2 regions of the Dorea formicigenerans genome follow, and region 2 is predicted to be linked to the other one. Evidence: riboswitches for the same ligand, from Rfam matches in the RefSeq annotation. Region 2 holds a riboswitch; the other holds the start of a gene.

What was found. Region 2 has a riboswitch for glycine ahead of NQ560_RS09145 (GrdX family protein). Riboswitches for the same ligand answer to the same signal wherever they lie in the genome.
Region 1: another riboswitch for glycine. It lies ahead of NQ560_RS00190 (serine hydroxymethyltransferase); the one in region 2 lies ahead of NQ560_RS09145 (GrdX family protein).

The regions. Positions count from the first base shown of each region.
Region 1 covers NZ_CP102279.1:31,133-35,354, forward strand. The annotation lists gene NQ560_RS00185 (acyltransferase family protein) at 1-1,947, shown strand, start outside; glycine riboswitch at 2,211-2,321, shown strand; gene NQ560_RS00190 (serine hydroxymethyltransferase) at 2,428-3,669, shown strand; gene gcvT (glycine cleavage system aminomethyltransferase GcvT) at 3,723-4,222, shown strand, end outside.
Region 2 covers NZ_CP102279.1:1,863,419-1,867,640, reverse strand. The annotation lists gene NQ560_RS09155 (alanine/glycine:cation symporter family protein) at 1-165, shown strand, start outside; gene NQ560_RS09150 (alanine/glycine:cation symporter family protein) at 478-1,848, shown strand; glycine riboswitch at 2,216-2,330, shown strand; gene NQ560_RS09145 (GrdX family protein) at 2,520-2,912, shown strand; gene NQ560_RS09140 (glycine/sarcosine/betaine reductase component B subunit) at 3,002-4,222, shown strand, end outside.

The DNA of each region.
Region 1 (4,222 bases), 1.4 Mb from region 2:
AGAGCAATTGCGGTTATTATGGTACTGTCATATCATTTGAAGCTGGCTTTATTTAAGAGCGGCTTTCTTGGTGTGACAGTATTTTTTGTTTTATCAGGATATTTAATTACAGGTATTCTGATTTCCGAAGTGGAAGAAGAAGGAACAATAGATTTGAAGAACTTTTGGTTGAGACGTATCAGGCGTCTTGTTCCTGCAGTCATGTCAATGGCAGTTGTTATAATATTTGTCAGCGCAGTCGTAAACAGGATTATTTTTACAAAGGGCTGCAAGGATTTCCTGGCATCTGTTCTGGGATTTAATAACTGGTGGCAGATTTTTAATAAGGTATCTTACTTTGAAGCGGCCGGAGTACCATCCCCATTTACGCATTGTTGGTCACTGGCGATTGAAACACAATTTTATCTGATATATCCATTGATTCTTCTGGGAATCTATAAGTTAGCAAAAAGCAGAGGAGAGGGACGGGCAAAGAGAGGTCTTTTGTTTGCCGGAGTAACGTTGTTGCTGGCGCTGATCTCAGTTATTTTGATGATTGTATTATTTGATCCACAGCAGGATGCCAGCCGGGTATATTATGGGACAGACACGAGAGCATTTTCTCTTCTGTTCGGTGCATTACTTGCAATTCTGTGGGAGTACCGGATGGTTCCAAGAAGACTTTCGGCAAGTGTCAATATGGTCTTGGGCAGTGTGTCTTTTGCAGCATTGCTTGTGATGACGATAGCAATCAATGGTTCCAGTAATTTTTGGTACAGAGGAGGACAATTTGTTGGAACAATTCTGACCGTATTGATGGTCTATGCAGTATCAGGACGAAAGACCTGGCTTAGCAGATTCTTAAGTAACCCAGTATTGAAATGGATTGGGGATCGTTCATACAGCATATATCTGTGGCATTATCCAATCATTTTGTTAATCAGTAAGGGGATAAAGGCATCCTGGTGGATTACATTAATTGAGATTGTATTAAGTGTTGTCATGGCAGAGCTTTCTTATCGTTTTATCGAGACGCCGATCCGCCATGGTATTATTGGGGAATATTTGAACATTTTAAGAAGCAGACCGAAATCCAGACAGGAGAAAAAGCGTCAGGTACAGGTGGCAAGAAGAAGTTTGAAGGTAATGGCAGGTACATTTGTACTGACTGTGTCACTGATACTTTGTATGGTATTCGTGCCGAAGAAAAATGCATTGGATACATTGCAAAAACGTGAGGCAAAGGCAGAAGAGACAGGTAAGATGACGGAAGAACAACTCGCAAAGCAGAACGCGAAAGGCTCAGAGAGTGATGATACCATCTGTACGGCTGATCTGACAGATGATGAGATTCTGGAAGGTTTAAATCTCCTGCTCATCGGAGATTCTATTGCAGTTGATGTGACAGATGATTTTTATGAAATATTTCCCAACAGCGTCAGTGATACAAAAATCGGACGGATTACATCACTTGGTAAACAAGTTCTTGATTCCTACATTGACGAAAAGAAATGGGAAGGAGAAGGCGTAATATTTGCATCACTTTCGAACAGTCCGATCAATGGTGAACTTGAAGATATTCGGGAGAAGATAGGAAAGGATATGCCATTGTTTCTGACAACAGTCCGGATTCCGCATGATACGTTCGAAGAGGAAAGCAACAGCAAGATAAAAAAATTTGTAGAAGAAAATAATCATACATATCTGATCGACTGGTATGCTGCAAGCGAGGGTCATGATGAGTATTTTGATGCAGACGATACACATTTGCTCCCGGCAGGTGCGAAAGCATATGCAAAATGTATCAAGGAGGCTGTACTGGCTGCATATAAGAAAGAGAATATCGAAATTCCTAAGTCAAGATTGAGCAGTGGTGCAGATACAAGTACGGACAGCAGTAATGCCAGTAGTACAGATTCCAATACGGATAGTAGCAATGACAATCGTACAGATACAAGTACAGAATAGTTGTTATTTACTGAGAAAAACGCATGTAAAACTGGCGTAAAGGCTGTAAATACGGTGTCAGATATTTAACGATAATCACTGATAGAATTCTAACAAGTAAGAAAAATATTTAACGCTTGACTTTATTATCAGACAGCTGTATTCTGAGGTTAAGTTGAAGGAAGGACTTGTGAGATACCACTATCATGTGAGACGCGACACATGGAATGATAGACTGGAGCCGAAGGGGCAAGCAGAAACTCTCAGGCAAAAGGAACGGGTCTGGACAACACTCTGGAGAACAATGGAAGGGATTGTACCGAAGAAGTAACTTACCTGCCATACACGCGAAGACCGGTAAGTAATCTTTCAGGTGAAAGGACAGAGGCAGATAAAAAATAATTAGTCTTAAGATTGTTAAGAAATTATTTTTTACCTGCTTTTTTTGTACCCTTTTTTAAAAATTTTTGGGGAAATTTGGAGGATGATTAGAAAATGAACATGGTTGAACAGGTAACAGATTATGTGAAGAACTATGACGAAGAGGTTGGAAAAGCAATTGAGTTGGAGCTTGGACGCCAGAGAAGAAACCTGGAGCTGATTGCATCTGAGAACATTATCAGCCCGGCAGTGATGATGGCTATGGCAACTGTACCGGCAAATAAATACGCAGAAGGATATCCGGGCAAGAGATATTATGGGGGCTGCGAGAATGTAGATATCGTTGAAAATCTGGCAATTGAGAGATTAAAAGAATTATTTGGCTGTGATCATGCATGTGTTCAGCCACATTCAGGAGCAAATGCAAACAATGCAGTATATCAGGCACTGATTAAACCGGGTGACACAGTAATGGGACTGAACCTGGCACACGGCGGACATCTGACACATGGATCACCGGTAAACCAATCCGGTATTTTATATAATTTTGTTCCTTACAACATCAATGATGACGGAGTACTGGATTACGATGAGATTCGAAAACTTGCACATGAATGTAAGCCGAAGATGATTGTTGCAGGAGCTTCCGCTTATCCAAGAGAGATCCGATTCGATATCTTTGCAGATATTGCAAAAGAAGTTGGCGCTTATCTCTTCGTAGATATGGCACATATCGCAGGACTGGTTGCAGCAGGACTTCACCAGAATCCGGTTCCATACGCAGATGTAGTTACAACGACAACGCACAAGACACTGAGAGGACCAAGAGGCGGAGTGATCATGTGTAAGGAAGAACATGCAAAAGCAATTAACAAAGCAATCTTCCCGGGAACTCAGGGGGGTCCGCTGATGCATATTATTGCAGCAAAAGCTGTCTGCTTCGGAGAGGCATTGAAACCAGAGTTCAAAGAGTATCAGAAGCAGGTAGTGAATAACGCGAAAGCACTTGCAGATGCATTGATTGCAGAAGGCTTCAATCTGGTAAGTGGTGGAACGGATAACCACTTGATGTTAGTAGATCTTCAGAACATGAACATTACCGGAAAAGAACTTCAGAACCGACTGGACGAGGTTTACATCACAGTCAATAAGAACTCAGTACCAAATGATCCGGCAAGCCCATTTGTAACAAGTGGAATCAGAATTGGTACACCGGCAGTTACAACAAGAGGACTGAAGGAAGAGGATATGAAGATAATCGCAAAACTGATCAAGATGACAGTGACAGACTTTGAGACAAAGGCAGATGAAATCAGAGATGAAGTTACAAAAATCTGCAAGAAATATCCATTATATGAATAAATTAATGTACCTATAATTAACGTCCCTATTAAAAACAAGAAGGAGGATATGATATGGAGTTAAAAACACCACTTTATGGTGCGCATGTGAAAGCAGGCGGTAAGATCGTTCCATTTGCAGGATATCTCTTACCGGTACAGTATGGAACAGGTGTTATCACAGAGCATATGGCAGTTAGAGAAAAAGCAGGACTTTTCGATGTGTCTCATATGGGAGAGGTATTGTGCCAGGGAAAAGATGCACTTGCAAACCTGCAGAAGCTGCTGACAAATGATTTTACCAACATGGTAGATGGGCAGGCAAGATACAGCCCGATGTGTAACGAGAATGGTGGAACGGTAGATGACCTGATTGTATACAAACGTGGAGATAATGATTACTTTATCGTAGTAAATGCGGCGAACAAAGATAAAGATTATCAGTGGATGTTAGACCATCAATTCGGAGAGGTCACATTTACAGATGCATCTTCTGAGTATGGGCAGATTGCACTTCAGGGACCAAAAGCAATGGAGATCCTGAAGAAATTAACGGCAGAAGAGAACATTCCAAA
Region 2 (4,222 bases):
TGCGTATTCCTTGGATCACTTGCAGAAGTTGATCTTGTTTGGAATATGGCAGATTGCTTCAACTCCTTGATGGTAATCCCGAATATCCTTGCATTGTTTGCATTGAGCAAGGTAATCAGCCAGGTACATAAAGATTACTTCACCAACTTTAACAAAGCAAAATAAACTAATTAATAAAAACATAAGCTAAGATAGTGTTAAGAAAAGAAGTCCGGCAGAATTAAAACTGCCGGGCTTCTTTAATGTTAAAAACTGGTTGGTTAATTTAAAATAATAATGCATATATATTCAGAAAATAGTGATTAATGTATTACAATAAAAGAATATATATAAGAAAAAACTAAAACAAATAAAAAATAATCATTGTTTACAGAAAATTCTATTGAAAAAAAGATTTATTTCGGTTATACTAAAACTCGAGAAGCACGAATACATTATTACAAATGTCTTTCGAAAAGGAAAAAAGGGGGTCGTTTTATGGAGACATTAAATAACATTGTATTGACGATTCAGAATTACATGTCAAACTACGTACTGATTATTGCACTGTTAGGTGCGGGCCTTTGGTTCTCATTCAGACTTGGGTTTATCCAGGTAAGAGGATTTGGCGAAGGAATGAAAAGAACTTTTGGCGGTCTGTTCAGTAAGAAAGGAGAAGCCGGAGCGGATGGAATGTCATCATTCCAGGCGTTGGCAACAGCAATTGCAGCACAGGTAGGAACCGGTAATATTGCCGGAGCGGCAACAGCACTTGCAATTGGAGGACCTGGAGCAATCTTCTGGATGTGGATCGCAGCATTCCTTGGAATGGCAACTATCTATGCAGAAGCGATTATGGCACAGAAGTATAAGACGGTCGGAGCGGACGGACAGGTCACAGGAGGACCGGTTTACTACATAAGAGCAGCATTCAAGGGGACGTTTGGAAAAGTTCTTGCTGGAATTTTTGCAATACTGATTACACTTGCACTTGGATTTATGGGTAATGCAGTACAGTCTAACTCTATTGCGGCATCATTCCATACAGCGTTTGGTATTCCACAGTGGATTATGGGTCTTGTAGTAGCAGTAATCGCAATTTTCGTATTCATGGGTGGTATGAAACGAATTGCAAAAGTTACGGAGACAATTGTTCCGTTTATGGCAGCATTATATATTATCGGCTCATTAATCGTAATTATTTACAACTATAAAAATATTCCTTATGCATTTGCATCTATCTTTATCGGCGCATTTTCTCCGAGCTCTGTAGTCGGTGGAGCAGCCGGTGCAACTGTGAAGCTTGCACTTACAAAAGGTGTAGCAAGAGGATTGTTCTCTAACGAAGCTGGTATGGGATCCACACCACATGCGCATGCAGTAGCTAAAGTGGATCATCCGGTAGAACAGGGATTTGTAGCTATGACAGGTGTATTTATTGATACATTCGTTGTACTGAATCTGACAGCGCTTGTTATCCTGACAACGAAATCTATCCCGAGCGGAAAGACAGGAGCAGAACTTAGCCAGTATGCATTCTCTACATTATATGGAAAAGGCGGAGACATCTTCGTAGCCATCTGTATGTTCTTCTTCGCTTTTTCTACTATCATAGGATGGTATTTCTTTGGTCAGGCTAATATCAAATATTTGTTTGGACCGAAAGCAGTGAAAATCTATTCTGCAGCTGCAGCGGTTTGTGTGTTCCTTGGATCACTTGCAGAAGTTGATCTTGTATGGAATATGGCAGATTGTTTCAATTCTTTGATGGTAGTACCAAATATTCTTGCATTATTTGCGCTGAGTAAAGTAATCAGCCAGGTGCATGAAGATTACTTTAAAAACTTTAAAAAGAAAAATAATTCATAGATGGTGTCAATAAATAATTGAATAATTGATAGTAGAATCAGTAAACTCCAGTTGCAAATAAACTGGAGTTTACTGTGATAAAGCACTAAATTAAGGAGTGCTAATAAATAAAAGTAGAACATCTTATAATAAAAAGGCAAAATTGTTTGTGAACTAATAGAATATTGTGAAAAACTGAATATATTATTTATAGACAAAACAAATGCAATGGCAATTGTGACCAAAAAGGGACATTGCGAAATGTGCATAATGACTAAAAAAAGAAAGTTATGGCAAAAGGGTTGCAAATAAATTAACAATACGTTATTATAGATACAGGCAATGGGAGATATTCATTGTCTCTATAAAATAAAAGTGAATAGCGGGATGATCTTTCTTAAGAGAGAGTCTTTACTAAAGAAGACCGCCGAAGAGGCAAGCCAAGGTATGTTGGTGAACATATCAGGGGTGAAACTTTCAGGCAAAAGGACTGAGAAAGGGACTGCGTTCTGAATCTTGTGTTGAAGAGAAAGGCTATCTAAGAAGGACGGTCAAGACAAAAGACAGAAAGGCGATGCACACACAATATTGGTGTTGTATCGTCTTTTTTTAATCCTACCGGATAGCTGGGAAGAATGACACAATACTTATTTCATCTATGTAAGAAATCAAAAATGGAAGGCGGATAAAAAATGAAGAAAGATTACATTATAATAACGAACAATCCATTAGTTCCACAGATGCTTGATGAAGAGCATGAAGTGGATTATAGTGAGATTTCTTATGAGGATGTATTGGGGAAAGTTAGAGACAGAATACACGAAGGACATTTGCTTTTATCACATCCATTATCTGGAAGCGTGAAGCCGAATGAAACACCATATAAGTCGGTTATGATCTCACGTAAAGCCGGAAAACTGGATGAGAGGTCACTGTCAATTATAGAAGGAGCCATAAGATCCTGTGCAAAGTTTGAATTCAAGTCAGAAAAGTACAGAGAATTCATGCCAGAAACATTCAAAGACTTCCAGTTAATTGACTGGACCCTGTTACAAAGCGCTATTTCATCCGCAGATGTGTGGTAGGTCGAGTAGCGAGAGGTTGTTAAAGCATTTAGCTTACACAATAATATCAAAATTCTTGAAGGAGGGAACCATAAGTGAGAAGATTGGAAATGGGACACATTTACATTAAGGATATCCAGTTCGCAGCAGAGTCTAAGATCGAAGATGGAATTCTTTATGTAAACAAAGAAGCTGTAGAGGCTGTTGCTCTTGAGGATGAGCACATTAAGAGCGTATCATTTGATATTGCTAGACCAGGTGAGTCAGTGAGAATCACACCGGTTAAAGACGTTATCGAGCCACGTGTAAAGGTTGAAGGAAGAGGAGGAGTCTTCCCGGGAGTAATCAACAAAGTAGATACAGTTGGTGAAGGAAAAACTTATGCATTAAAAGGAATGGCTGTTGTTACAGCTGGTAAGATCGTTGGATTCCAGGAAGGTATCATCGATATGACAGGTGTTGGAGCACAGTATACACCATTCTCAAAAACATTAAATCTTGTTATGGTATGTGAGCCAGTTGATAACATCAAACAGCATGATTATGAGAAAGCTGTTCGTTTCGCTGGATTCAGAGTTGCTGTATATCTTGGGGAATTAGCACGTGATCTTACACCAGATGAGACAAAGGTTTATGAGACATACGGGGTTATGGAAGGAAAAGAAAAATTCCCAGATCTTCCGAGAGTTGCTTATGTACAGATGTTACAGAGCCAGGGACTTCTTCATGACACATATGTATACGGAGTAGATGCTAAGAAGACACTTTCTACTCTGATGACACCAACAGAGATCATGGACGGAGCTATCGTATCCGGTAACTGTGTATCTGCTTGTGATAAAAACCCAACATATGTTCACGAGAATAACCCGGTTATTCACGATTTGTTCGAGGAGCATGGTAAAACTATTAACTTTGTTTGCCACATCCTTACAAATGAGAACGTTTACCTTGCAGACAAGATGCGTTCTTCTGACTGGACAGCAAAACTTTGCCGTTTCTTAGACCTGGATGCTGTAATCGTATCTCAGGAGGGATTCGGTAACCCAGATACAGACCTTATCATGAATACAAAGAAAATTGAGGCTGAAGGCGTTAAGACTGTTATCATTACAGATGAGTATGCTGGACGTGATGGAAAATCTCAGTCACTTGCTGACTCTGATCCGGCTGCAGATGCTGTAGTAACAGGCGGAAATGCTAATGAGCTGATTCACCTTCCAAAACTTGATAAAGTTATCGGAACTTTAGACTATGTTAATGTTATCGCTGGTGCCAGCGACAAGACTCTTCAGGAGGACGGATCTCTTGAAGTTGAGATTCAGGTTATG